DNA from 3 places in the Erwinia sp. V71 genome. Region 1 is predicted to be linked to each of the others. Evidence: predicted binding sites of a transcription regulator. Region 1 holds the regulator's gene; each other region holds the start of a gene.
The links. Region 1 encodes ArgR, which controls arginine synthesis, uptake and breakdown. Its sites were predicted from a motif close to ANTGAATAAAAATACANT; they were not measured.
Positions count from the first base shown of each region.

Region 2: argC (N-acetyl-gamma-glutamyl-phosphate reductase) is a predicted target of ArgR. The motif match lies at 2,412-2,429, and genes of this name have one in related genera.
Region 3: argA (amino-acid N-acetyltransferase) is a predicted target of ArgR. The motif match lies at 2,360-2,377, and genes of this name have one in related genera.

Region 1 is NZ_CBFFRK010000002.1:34,090-38,340, reverse strand. Features, by position in the region: gene degS (outer membrane-stress sensor serine endopeptidase DegS) at 1-162, shown strand, start outside; gene mdh (malate dehydrogenase) at 211-1,146, opposite strand; gene argR (transcriptional regulator ArgR) at 1,596-2,066, shown strand; gene yhcN (peroxide/acid stress response protein YhcN) at 2,501-2,764, shown strand; gene yhcN (peroxide/acid stress response protein YhcN) at 2,880-3,149, shown strand; gene ACSZO1_RS00670 (barstar family protein) at 3,248-3,517, opposite strand; gene ACSZO1_RS00665 (NAD-dependent succinate-semialdehyde dehydrogenase) at 3,541-4,251, opposite strand, start outside.
Region 2 is NZ_CBFFRK010000086.1:1,920-6,170, forward strand. Features, by position in the region: gene ppc (phosphoenolpyruvate carboxylase) at 1-958, opposite strand, end outside; gene argE (acetylornithine deacetylase) at 1,213-2,364, opposite strand; gene argC (N-acetyl-gamma-glutamyl-phosphate reductase) at 2,546-3,550, shown strand; gene argB (acetylglutamate kinase) at 3,571-4,251, shown strand, end outside.
Region 3 is NZ_CBFFRK010000049.1:2,213-6,463, reverse strand. Features, by position in the region: gene recD (exodeoxyribonuclease V subunit alpha) at 1-150, shown strand, start outside; gene argA (amino-acid N-acetyltransferase) at 999-2,345, opposite strand; gene amiC (N-acetylmuramoyl-L-alanine amidase AmiC) at 2,560-3,807, shown strand; tRNA gene ACSZO1_RS12000 (tRNA-Met) at 3,917-3,993, opposite strand; tRNA gene ACSZO1_RS11995 (tRNA-Met) at 4,055-4,131, opposite strand.

The DNA.
Region 1 (4,251 bases):
GTGATTACCAGTGTCGAGGGTAAGCCGGCGATATCGGCACAGGAGACGATGGATCAGGTGGCGGAAATCCGGCCAGGATCGGTGGTGCAGGTGCAGATATTACGCGGTGATCAGCGACTGACGCTGCCGGTGACTATTCAGGAATATCCGGAACAAAACTGAGAGCAAACCGATATAGCAGGGAGCCGCATAGCAGCTCCCTCGCCGTGATTACTTCACAAACTCTTCGCCCTGCTTAATATCACTCTTCAGCGTATCCAGCATGCCTGTCAGCGACTGCTGCTCAAACGCGCTCAGCGCACCAATCGGTTTACGCTCCTGAATACCGTTTTTCCCTAGCAGCAGCGGCTGGGCAAAGAAACGGGCGTGTTCGCCGTCACCTTCAACATAGGCGCACTCCAGCACATTGCTGTCGCCCTGCAGTGCACGCACCAGTGACAGACCAAAACGCGCTGCCGCCTGCCCCATCGACAGGGTTGCAGAACCGCCACCCGCTTTGGCTTCCACCACTTCAGTACCGGCATTCTGAATGCGTTTAGTCAGGTCAGCCGCTTCCTGTTCGCTAAAGCTGACGCCCGGGATCTGTGACAGCAGTGGCAGAATAGTGACACCAGAGTGACCACCCACCACCGGCACTTCAATCTCCTGCGGCTGCTTGCCTTTCAGCTGCGCCACAAAAGTGTTGGCGCGGTTAATATCCAGCGTGGTGACGCCAAATAGTTTGTTTTTGTCATAAACACCGGCTTTTTTCAGCACTTCCGCCGCAATCGCCACGGTGGTGTTCACCGGATTGGTAATCACACCAATCAGCGCTTTCGGGCAGGTCGCAGCAACCTGCTCGATCAGATTACGCACGATACCGGCATTAACGTTAAACAGGTCGGAACGATCCATACCCGGCTTACGCGCCACACCAGCAGAAATCAGCACCACATTTGCGCCCTTCAGCGCAGGCGTGGCGTCTTCGCCGCTAAAACCTTCAATTTTGACGGCAGTAGGAATGTGGCTCAGATCAACAGCCACGCCAGGGGTAACGGGAGCGATGTCGTACAGAGAAAGCTCTGAACCTGCAGGAAGCTGGGTTTTAAGCAGAAGTGCGAGCGCCTGGCCAATACCGCCAGCGGCTCCGAGAACTGCAACTTTCATCCTAAACTCCTTATTATTGTGTGAGCAAAACGTGCCGTGAATCCATTGGGCTGACGAGAATAACCAACCCATGAGGTAATGACGAGAAAGATGTCGCCTTTCTGTACACAGTTGCGCTGAAACCAGTCAAAACGCAGCATAATTGACCACAACACCTCCCGATCTGACGCCAAATAGCTCGATTTATAGCCAGATAGTTCTGCGGCTACCATAACCCGCGTATGCGATCAAAACAACATCAATCCGATAACATTTTGTTCACTTTGTGCGCTACATCTATGCGCATATCCGCGGTTGTCATTCGTGGCTAAATTTGCCAGAATGCGCGTCCGCAGTGAAATAGCCCCTGTTTAGCCCAAAGTTAATTTGCATAACAATTCATCTAAATGCATAATAATTTATCGCTGACTTATGGCGTCCTGTTGTTTCCTCTTTTATATCGGTAACCTATGCGTAACCCATCAAAACAAGAAGATCTGATTAAGGCATTCAAGGCCTTACTGAAAGAAGAAAAATTTAGCTCGCAAGGTGAAATTGTTCAGGCGCTGCAGGACGAAGGTTTCGACAATATCAACCAGTCCAAAGTCTCGCGCATGCTGACCAAGTTTGGTGCGGTACGTACCCGCAATGCCAAAATGGAGATGGTCTACTGCCTGCCTGCCGAGCTTGGCGTACCCACCACCACCAGCCCGCTGAAAAATCTGGTGCTGGACATCGACTACAACGATGCGCTGGTCGTGATCCATACCAGCCCGGGCGCAGCACAGCTGATTGCACGCCTGCTGGACTCACTGGGTAAAGCCGAAGGCATTCTCGGCACCATCGCCGGTGACGACACCATTTTTATTACTCCTGCACGCGCCTTTAGCGTAAAACAGCTGTATGACGCCATTCTGGTGCTATTCGAACAAGAGCTATAAATAGCGTAGCTGAAACTCTGGCGTAACTTGCTACTTACCTCGCATTATCATCATCTTTACTTAGAGCCGACCCGTTCGGCTCTATTTATTTGTCGGCTACCCAGCCATCCTTCCGGCCGAAACAACCACAATAAGATGACAATCTCATGTCATCTGTCGCTATTTTCCCGCCATACAGCGTGATCCACTGCAAAGTTACGCACGAATAGCTAAATTCACTTATGTGATTGTTTTTACATAAATTCAACATGTGACGGGCAAAATATAAGCATTTTTTATAACCCATGGTTATTAAAAAGTCATTTCCATGCAAAGAATCCCAAAAAAAGATTATTATCAGAGTATTAATTTCCTACGTGATTAGATCTATACTTGTTTTCGTGATGAACATCACAGTATGTAAAAAGATAAAAACAGACGACGAGGAAATGAATATGAACATTAAAACTAGTATCGCAACCATGAGCCTGCTTTCTGCACTGTCATTTGGCGCTTTTGCAGCGCAATCTATCAATGCTGAACAGGCACAAAATCTGCAATCAATGGGCACTGTCAGCGTCAGCGCGATTACCGCTTCACCTTCAGATATCCGTGAAGCACTGTCACAGAAAGCCGATCAGCAGGGCGCCAGCGCGTACCGTGTGATTGAGGTTTCTGACAACAACAGCTGGCACGCCACTGCAGAACTGTACAAGTAAGCAACGACATTACCACGGTATTAAAAACATTAAAGCTGAACGGCAACCCCAAGAATAAAAACGGCTTTTCAACCCTTTCGGTTGCCATGAACAATCTATTTCTGGAGTAAAAATAATGAAAACGTCTATCGCAATCGCTGCATTAGGTCTGGCTTCCGTACTGTCTTTCGGCGTCAGCGCCGCGAACCTGGTGACTCAGCAGCAGGCTGACAGCCAGAACCTGCAATCTGTCGGTGTGATTTCCGTCAGCGGCCTCGATGGTTCACCGATGACCATTCGTCAGGCACTGTCTGAGAAAGCCAACAAAGAAGGCGCCAGCTCTTACCGCATTATCGAAGCGCGTAACGACGGCAACTTCCACGCCACCGCAGAAATCTATAAATAATCATTCCTCGTTGATCGCATTTGATCTAACGAACCTTTTGGCCCCGTTCGCCGGGGCCCTTTTTGCCGAGGCATACCTTCTGATGGAGGTAAGCGTGTTTAACGCACATTGAAGCGGAGCTGGCCTTCCAGCTCCTCTTCAGCCTCATCAAAAAGCAAGATCAACGCTCCATAGCGCCGCTTCTGTCCCGATCCTAAATGAATAAACTCGATTTCCAGCGGTAACGGCAGCACAGAAAGCGTCACCGCATCCCAGAGTGAATCCAGATCGCTAATCAGTCTGTCGGCCAGCGCAAAGCGCTCGGTAAACTGCCGATAGAAATGAGCCTGATCGACAATCTCATTGAAATCAAAGCTCTCTTTTCTCATGCCCGGCTGCTCCCTACGGATGATTACAGCCCACCAAGGTGCAGGGTTTTCACTTCCAGAAACTCCTCCAGTCCCAGCACCGAACCTTCCCTACCCAGTCCTGACTCTTTTACCCCACCAAAGGGTGCCAGCTCGGTCGACACCGCACACTCGTTGACGCCCACCATTCCGCTTTCCAGTGCAGCCGATACGCGGAACACACGCTGCAGATTCTGTGTATAAAAATAGGCAGCGAGACCAAATTCCGTCTCATTCGCGCGGCGGATCACCTCCTCTTCATCGTCAAAACGGAAACAGGCCGCGACCGGCCCGAAAGTTTCCTCCTGCGCCAGCGTCATATTGTCACTGGCATCAGCAATCACCGTCGGCTGCCAGAAGTTACCGCCCAGGGCATGAGGAGCCCCACCGGCGACAACACGTCCGCCTTTCGTCACCGCGTCGTCGACATGTTCCGCCACTTTTTTCACTGCGGCCTGATCAATCAGCGGCCCCACCTGCACACCATCATCGGCACCATTACCCACTTTTAGCTGCTTCACCGCCTCCGCCAGCTGGTGAACAAAGCGATCATAGATGCTGCTCTGGATAAAGAAGCGGTTGGCGCTGACGCACACCTGGCCTGCGTTACGGAATTTATTGGCAATAGCACCATTGACTGCGGCATCAATGTCGGCATCGTCGAAAACGATATAGGGCGCGTTGCCGCCCAGCTCCAGCGACACTTTCTTGACGCT
Region 2 (4,251 bases), on a different contig from region 1:
GCAGGTGCTTCATAATTTCACGATAAGGTTCCAGCGCCTCCGGGTCACCGCACAGCTCGCGCACGTCGGCGGTACATTCGGACATCGACAGCTCAGACACCAGCACAGCGATATCACGCAGGAACAGATCAGTCGCTTTCCAGCGGCTCAGCTGCAACACGTGACGGGTGATCGTCGAGGTCACATTCGGGTTGCCATCGCGGTCACCACCCATCCACGAGGTGAACTTCACCGGCACAAAATCGACCGGCAGTTTGTAACCGAAAGAGGCTTCCACCTGCTCATCCAGCTCACGCAGGAAATTCGGCACCCCTTCCCACAGGCTGTTTTCCACCACTGCAAAGCCCCATTTGGCTTCATCGACAGGTGACGGGCGATATTTACGGATTTCATCGGTATGCCAGGCCTGCGCCACCAGCTGGCGCAGACGGCGCATAATCTGGTTGCGGTCATAATCCGACAGATCGGTATGATCAAGTTGCTTCAGGCAGGTGTTCACTTCCACCAGCTTGTGAATCAGGGTACGGCGCGTGATTTCGGTCGGGTGCGCAGTCAGTACCAGTTCGATCGACAGCGACTCCACCGCTTCGCGGATAGCCGTATCATTCAGTTCAGGCAGCTGTTTCAGACGCTCGAACAGTTTTGCCAGCAGTTCCGGGTTATTCGCCCCTTCACCGTTCGGTGAAATGGTGTGGTACTGCTCGGCGGTATTGGTCAGATTGAGAAACTGGCTGAAGGCGCGCGCCACCGGCAACAGTTCATCATTAGAAAGATTCTGCAGCGTGGTAAGCAACTGCTGGCGGTGGGCGTCATTTCCTGCACGAGATGACTTGGAGAGTTTGCGGATGGTTTCCACCCGGTCGAGGATGTTCTCTCCCAGCGCATCCTTAATCGTATCCCCGAGCAGTTTGCCGAGCATACTGACATTACTTCGCATTGCGGAATATTGTTCGTTCATATGACCCCTGACACCCTTCTGTCTAATCTGATTTTTTGTAACTTTCTTACGCCTTATCGGGCATAACCTTGTCTTTTATCTAGCCATGTATCTATCCATTCGTCAAATGACTTAAACACGCGATATCCTGCCGCTAAATGCCGGTAATTTATGAAATTTAATTACATCAAGGAGAGATAAGTTATTCTTATTAACAATTACGCTACAAATCTGGGGTAATGCCTTGTATAGCCAGCGAATTACCCCGGTAACGACTAGTGATGGCAGAAATGCCGGACCACCTGCGTGATCAGTTCACGGGTCGGTTTAATAAATGCGGTATCGATATATTCATCGGGCTGGTGCGCCTGATTAATCGACCCCGGGCCGAGTACCAGCGTCGGACATACCTGCTGAATAAAGGGCGCTTCGGTGCAGTAATTGACGATTTCTGTCGGCGTTCCGAGCAGTTTTTCCACCACCTGCACCAGCTGATGATCCGGCGGACATTCGTAGCCCGGAATCGGTGGATGCAGCTCATTGATGGTCAGTCGTCCCGGCCAGCGCGCACTGACCGGTGCCAGCGCTTCCTGCAGCAGACCATCGAGATCGCTCAGCGTCAGCCCCGGCAGCGGGCGGATATCCATATGCAGTTCACAGCAGGCGCAGATACGGTTGGCCGCGTCGCCGCCATGAATATGGCCAAAGTTCATCGTCGGATACGGAATGGCGAAGCCATCATGGTGGTAGCGATCTTTCAGCGTATTACGCAGCTGCATCAGATGGCTGATGGATTCATGCATCAGTTCGATGGCATTAACACCGCGGCCGGGATCGCTGGAGTGACCTGACTGGCCCTGAATACGAATCGCCTGTGACAGATGGCCTTTGTGGGCGCGCACCGGTTTCAGCGAGGTTGGTTCGCCGATAATCGCGCAGTCCGGACGCAGGGTGGTGGAGGTGGCGAAATAGCTGGCACCCGCCATGGTGGTCTCTTCATCGGCGGTGGCGAGGATATACAGCGGTTTTTTCAGCGTCGTCACATCGACATCACGCAGCGCATCGAGAATAAAAGCAAAGAAGCCTTTCATATCGGCGGTGCCCAGCCCGTACAGCTTATTATCGTGCTCGGTCAGGGTGAACGGGTCGCGCGTCCAGCGGCCATCATCATACGGCACGGTATCGCTGTGACCGGCCAGCAGCAGGCCACCCGCGCCGTTACCGCTCTTCGCCAGCATATTAAATTTATGGCGTGTGCCCGGTACGGGCTGGACTTCAACACTGAAGCCAAGGTCACGAAACCAGCCTGCCAGAAAATTGATTAAAGTTTCATTGCTCTGATCGAGCGCACTGTCGGTGGCGCTGATCGACGGTATAGCGATCAACTGGCGGTAGAGTTCGATAAAAGGGGGTAATTTTGTCTTCACTGTTGACAGTCCTTGAGTTAGGATAGTATCAATATTCATGCATTAATAGTGAATAAAAATACATTAACGCCAGGCTGAAGGGAACGCTTTATTGCTTCTTCGATAAAAACGCCTGACTTCGTGGGAAGGAGCCTGCCGGCTGCAACCCGGAACTTTGTGACGGTAAAAGGTATACAGTCTGATGTTGAATACGCTGATTGTAGGTGCCAGCGGTTATGCTGGTGTAGAGCTTGTAACCTATCTGAATCGCCATCCACATATGAACATAACCGCTTTGGCGGTTTCAGCGCAAAGTCCGGATGCCGGAAAGTTAATTTCGGATCTGCATCCGCAGCTGAAAGGGATTGTCGATCTGCCACTCCAGCCGCTGAGCAACGCGGCGCAGTTTGCCGATAAAGTCGATGTGGTGTTCCTCGCCACGGCTCATGAAGTCAGCCACGACCTCGCACCAGAATTCCTGCAGGCGGGCTGTGTGGTGTTCGATCTTTCTGGCGCCTTCCGCGTTAATGACGACAGCTTCTTTACCGAATTCTATGGCTTCAGCCACAAGCATCCTGAATGGCTGGAAAAAGCCGTCTATGGTCTGGCCGAGTGGCAGCACGACAAAATCAAGGACGCGCAGCTGGTTGCCGTACCGGGTTGCTACCCGACAGCTGCTCAGCTGGCACTGAAACCGCTGATCGCGGCAGACCTGCTGGACAGCGCACAGTGGCCAGTGATTAACGCCACCAGCGGCGTGAGCGGTGCCGGTCGCAAAGCCAGCCTGAACACCAGTTTCTGCGAAGTGAGCCTGCAACCGTATGGCATCTTCAACCATCGCCATCACCCGGAAATCGCTGCGCACCTCGGTATTCCGGTGATTTTCACCCCGCATCTGGGCAATTTCCCGCGCGGGATTCTGGAAACCATCACCTGCCGCCTGAAAGCGGGCGTCAGCCGGGAAGATGTGGCGGAAGCGTTCCATAATGCCTATCGCGATAAGCCGCTGGTGCGCCTGTATGACAAAGGTGTGCCTTCCCTGAAATCGGTGGTGGGTCTGCCGTTCTGCGATATCGGTTTTGCGGTGCAGGGCGAGCATGTGATTATCGTGGCGGCTGAAGATAACCTGCTGAAAGGTGCATCTTCCCAGGCCGTGCAGTGTCTGAATATTCGTTTCGGCTTCCCTGAAACGCTGTCACTTATTTAACCGGCGAGTTGGCGAACACTATGACCAATCCATTAATTATTAAACTGGGCGGTGTGTTGTTAGATAGCGAAGAGGCGCTGGCGCGTCTGTTTGATGCTCTGGTGACTTACCGTGAATCACACCAGCGTCCCCTGCTGATCGTGCATGGTGGCGGTTGTCTGGTTGACGAACTGATGAAGAAACTGGCACTGCCGGTACAGAAAAAGAATGGCCTGCGTGTGACGCCGGCCGATCAGATCGACATCATCACCGGCGCACTGGCGGGCACGGCGAACAAAACCCTGCTGGCATGGGCGAAGAAGTATGCTATCAATGCTGTTGGCCTGTACCTCGGTGATGGTGACAGCGTTAATGTCACCCAGCTGGATGAAGAACTGGGCCATGTGGGTAATGCCACCCCAGGTTCTCCGGTGCTGATTAACACCCTGCTGTCTGCGGGCTTCCTGCCGGTGATCAGCTCGATCGGCGTGACCGCAGAAGGTGAACTGATGAACGTGAATGCGGATCAGGCAGCCACGGCACTGGCGGCAACGCTGGGTGCGGATCTGATTCTGCTGTCTGATGTCAGTGGTATTCTCGATGGTAAAGGCCAGCGTATTGCCGAAATGACGGCGGAAAAAGCCGAGCAGCTGATTGCACAGGGCATTATTACCGATGGCATGATTGTGAAAGTTAACGCTGCGCTGGATGCGGCACGGACG
Region 3 (4,251 bases), on a different contig from region 1:
ACGCGGGAACTGGTGTATACCGCGATTACGCGTGCGCGTGAGCGGTTGAGTTTGTATACCGATGAGGCGGTGTGGCGGCAGGCGGTGCGGGTGCGGACGTTGCGACGGAGTGGATTGCGGGAGCGGTTGGGGGAGTGGGCTGGTGCGTAGCCCTGGACGCTTTTTTAAGGGTTTTAGTGCTTAAGGGCTTTAGTGCTTGAGGGCTTAAGGGCCAGGTCAAGGGCGTTTCGCTCGCCCACGCGGCGAGCGAGTTAAGGGCCGAAAGCGCGGCCCTTAACAATCCGCGCTTCCGGCGGCTCCAGCGCCCGCTTCGCGGGTGCCTTCGTCAGCAGCAACGATTACGGACCGGGTTGGACGCGCTCCCTGCGCGGCCAACCCTTTCGCCGCGTCCATGCGGCTCATCCCTAATCCTTGCTGCTTCCTCAGCGCTTGCGACGCCTCCGAACGTCAAACCCCAGGTCAAAATCCAGGACAAAAAATAAAATCCCTCCCAAAGCCCAAAGCCCAAAGCCCAAAGCCCAAAGCCCAAAGCCCAAAGCCATAACTAATTAATGTAAAGGGCGAAATGACAGTAAAAGCAGGGAAAGAAGGTATTTAAGCCAGAAACAAAAAATAACTGGAACGACCGGAGGTGGCGTCGCAATCGCCGAAGACATTTAAGCGTCCCAGGGCGAGCGGCATGGACGCCGCGAGAGGCGTGGCCGCGCAGGGAGCGCGTCCACACCGGTCCGTCGGGAGGCTAAAATGGCTGAGGGAACCCGCGAAGCGGGCGATGGAGCCGGCACAAGCACGGGTTCCCAGGGGCGGGGCGCTTGCCGCCCCTGGGTCGGTCGGCCGAAGGACGAACGAAACGCCCTTGACCTGGCAGTAGCCCTTGACCTGGCAGTAGCCCTTGACCTGGCAGTAGCCCTTGATCTGGCCGTAGACCTTGACCCGGCAGTAGCCCTTAGCCTGGCTTCAAGCCCCTAAGCTTTAAGGGCCCCGGCATGCCCAAATGCCTAAGTCAGGTCCGCCATCAGCACCTTCGATTTCCGCTGATAGTTATACATCTCTTTCTTTCTCTCAGGCAGCAGTTCCACATCGACTGGTGTGAAGCCGCGTTCCTGGAACCAGTGAATGCTGCGCGTGGTGAGGACGAACAGTTTTTTCAGCCCCATCTGACGCGCCTGTAGCGCCACGCGTTGCAGCAGCGCTTCGCCGCGCGACGAGCTACGGTAATCCGGGTGCACCGCCACACAGGCCATTTCACCAATCTGCTCTTCCGGGAACGGGTACAGTGCGGCACAGGCGATAGTGAGGTTGTCACGCTCGATAATGGTGAATTTATCAATCTCCATTTCCAGCTGTTCGCGTGAACGGCGCACCAGAATCCCCTGCTGCTCCAGCGGACGAATCAGCTCCAGAATGCCGCCGATATCGTTAATGGTTGCACGGCGGATCTGCTCGGCGGATTCCATGACGATCTGCGTACCGATACCGTCCCGTGAGAACAGCTCCTGCAGTAACGCGCCATCTTCCTGATAGCTGATTAAGTGGCTGCGACGTACCCCACTGCGACAGGCGTTGACCGCACCACGCAGGAAACGCACCGTGCCAGAGTGGTAGTCACCTGTTTTTTCCAGCACATCAATTCGCGCCTGGGCATCGTTAGGGAACAGCTCGGAAACAATGTTGCCTTCATCATTGGTCACGCCCTGTTCGGAGCAGAAACCAATCATTTTTTCCGCTTTTAATTTAATTGCCAGCTGGGTCGCCACTTCTTCTGACGTGAGGTTAAAACTTTCGCCGGTCACAGAAACTGCCACCGGTCCCAGCAGCACAATCGCGCCACTGTCGAGCTGGCGGTGAATTGCCTCTTCGTCAATACGGCGGATACGGCCGCTGTGGCAGTAGTCGACGCCATCATCGACGCCCAGCGGCTGGGAAATAATAAAGTTGCCGCTGACCACATTAATATGCGCGCCCTGCAGTGGCGTGTTGTTCAGGCTCATCGACAGACGAGCGGTGATATCCAGCTGCAGACGGCCCGCCGCCTGCTTCACCAGCTCCAGTGACTGGGCGTCGGTGACGCGGGTATGTTTGTGATAAACAGGCTCGAGCTGGTGTTCGGCCAGGCTGGCGTCAATCTGCGGGCGTGCGCCATACACCACCACCAGGCGGATGCCCAGGCTGTGCAGCAGGCCGATATCATTGACGATGCTGGAGAAGTTTTCATGCTCGATGGCTTCGCCGCCCAGCATGATGACAAATGTTTTGCCCCGGTGCGCGTTGATATAGGGAACGGTATGGCGAAAACCCTGAACCAGTTCGGTACTACGTTCCTTCACGGCAAACCCTCTTTGCATGTTTATTCGAAATTTTTGTATTTTTATTCTTTTCTGGCGCGCGATGCAAGAGGCAATTTTCCTTAGTTATCACCAGCTACGCCACTTTATACCGTCTAATACTCTGCATTTATTCGCTTTTTTCGGATGACAGCCCGCCATGGATTGGTTAAAGTTTTGCCCTATTTTCTTTTTTTGGCTGTTTTTTAGACACACCACAGTTAACTGGAGCGGCATGTCCGAATCAAATTCATTCCTCAGTCGTCGCCGATTGTTACAAAGCGCCGGTGCGGTTTGGCTACTCAGTTTCAGCCGGACAGGTATGGCTGCCAGCAGCCATGTGGTCGCCGTGCGTATCTGGCCCTCTTCAACCTATTCGCGTGTCACGCTCGAATCCAATACCCCGCTGAAATATAAGCAGTTCACCCTGAGTAACCCGGATCGGCTGGTGATCGATATTGAAAATATCCACCTCAACCATGTGCTGAAAGGGGTGGGTGAGCTGGTGCTGAATAACGATCCCTATATTAAAAATGCCCGTGTCGGCCAGTTTGACCAGCAGACGGTTCGGCTGGTACTGGAGCTGAAACAGCCGGTCGCACCACGCCTCTTTACGCTGGATCCGGTCGCAGGGATCAAAAACCGTCTGGTGGTCGATCTCTACCCGACCAGCGCCCGGGTGGAAGAGGATGATCCGCTACTGGCATTGCTGGAAGATTACAACAAGGGTGACCTGGAACGCTCGCAACCGGCAGAAGCGCCGTTGCCGGGCAAAGCCGGTCGCGACCGGCCGATTGTGATTATGCTCGACCCCGGGCACGGCGGCGAAGATCCCGGTGCGATTGGCAAACATAAGACGCGCGAGAAGGATATCGTGCTGAGTATTGCGCGACGTCTGAAGGCGATGATCGATAAACAGCCGAATATGCGCGCCTATATGACACGCAACGAAGATGTGTTTATTCCGCTGAAAGTGCGGGTGGCGAAAGCGCGCAAGCAGCGCGCCGATCTGTTTATCTCTATCCACGCCGATGCCTTTACCAGCCGTGCGGCGCGTGGCTCTTCAGTATTTGCGCTGTCGACCAAAGGCGCGACGTCCACTGCGGCGCGTTATCTGGCGCAAACGCAGAACGAATCGGATCTGATTGGGGGTGTCAGCCGCAGTGGTGACCGCTATCTCGACCATACCATGTTCGATATGGTGCAGAGCCTGACGATCAATGACAGCCTGAAATTTGGCAAAGAAGTGCTGACACGGCTGGGCAGAATCAATCATCTGCATAAACGTTCAGTCGATCAGGCGGGTTTTGCGGTGCTGAAAGCGCCGGATATCCCGTCGATTCTGGTGGAAACGGCGTTTATCAGTAATCTGGAAGAGGAGCGTAAACTGCGCACCAGTGCTTTCCAGCAAAAAGTGGCTGAGTCGATTCTGGCGGGAATTAAGGCATATTTCGCTAATGGCGCGGCAATCGCCAGAAAATAGCGTGCAGCATACTCCCTTCCTGCGTATCACGGGGGAGGGGAAAAGAGAAAGAATGAGGTTTGGCGAACGCCAGAAACAAAAAAACACCCTTTCAGGTGCTTTAAAGTGTTGGTTGCGGGGGCCGGATTCGAACCGACGACCTTCGGGTTATGAGCCCGACGAGCTACCAGGCTGCTCCACCCCGCGTCCGTCTGACTGTCGCTTCCGTCACGACAGCTTACTGCTTGTTTCTCTTACGATAAGAGATTGGTTGCGGGAGCCGGATTTGAACCGACGACCTTCGGGTTATGAGCCCGACGAGCTACCAGGCTGCTCCATCCCGCGTCCGTGGATGCGCACTATACTCTCCGCTGAATTTGATGCAACCCTTTTTTGCAGGAAATCACGGTAAAAGCAGCTGGTTGGCGATTTTATCCACCAGATGCTGTTTTGTTGCACAATTAT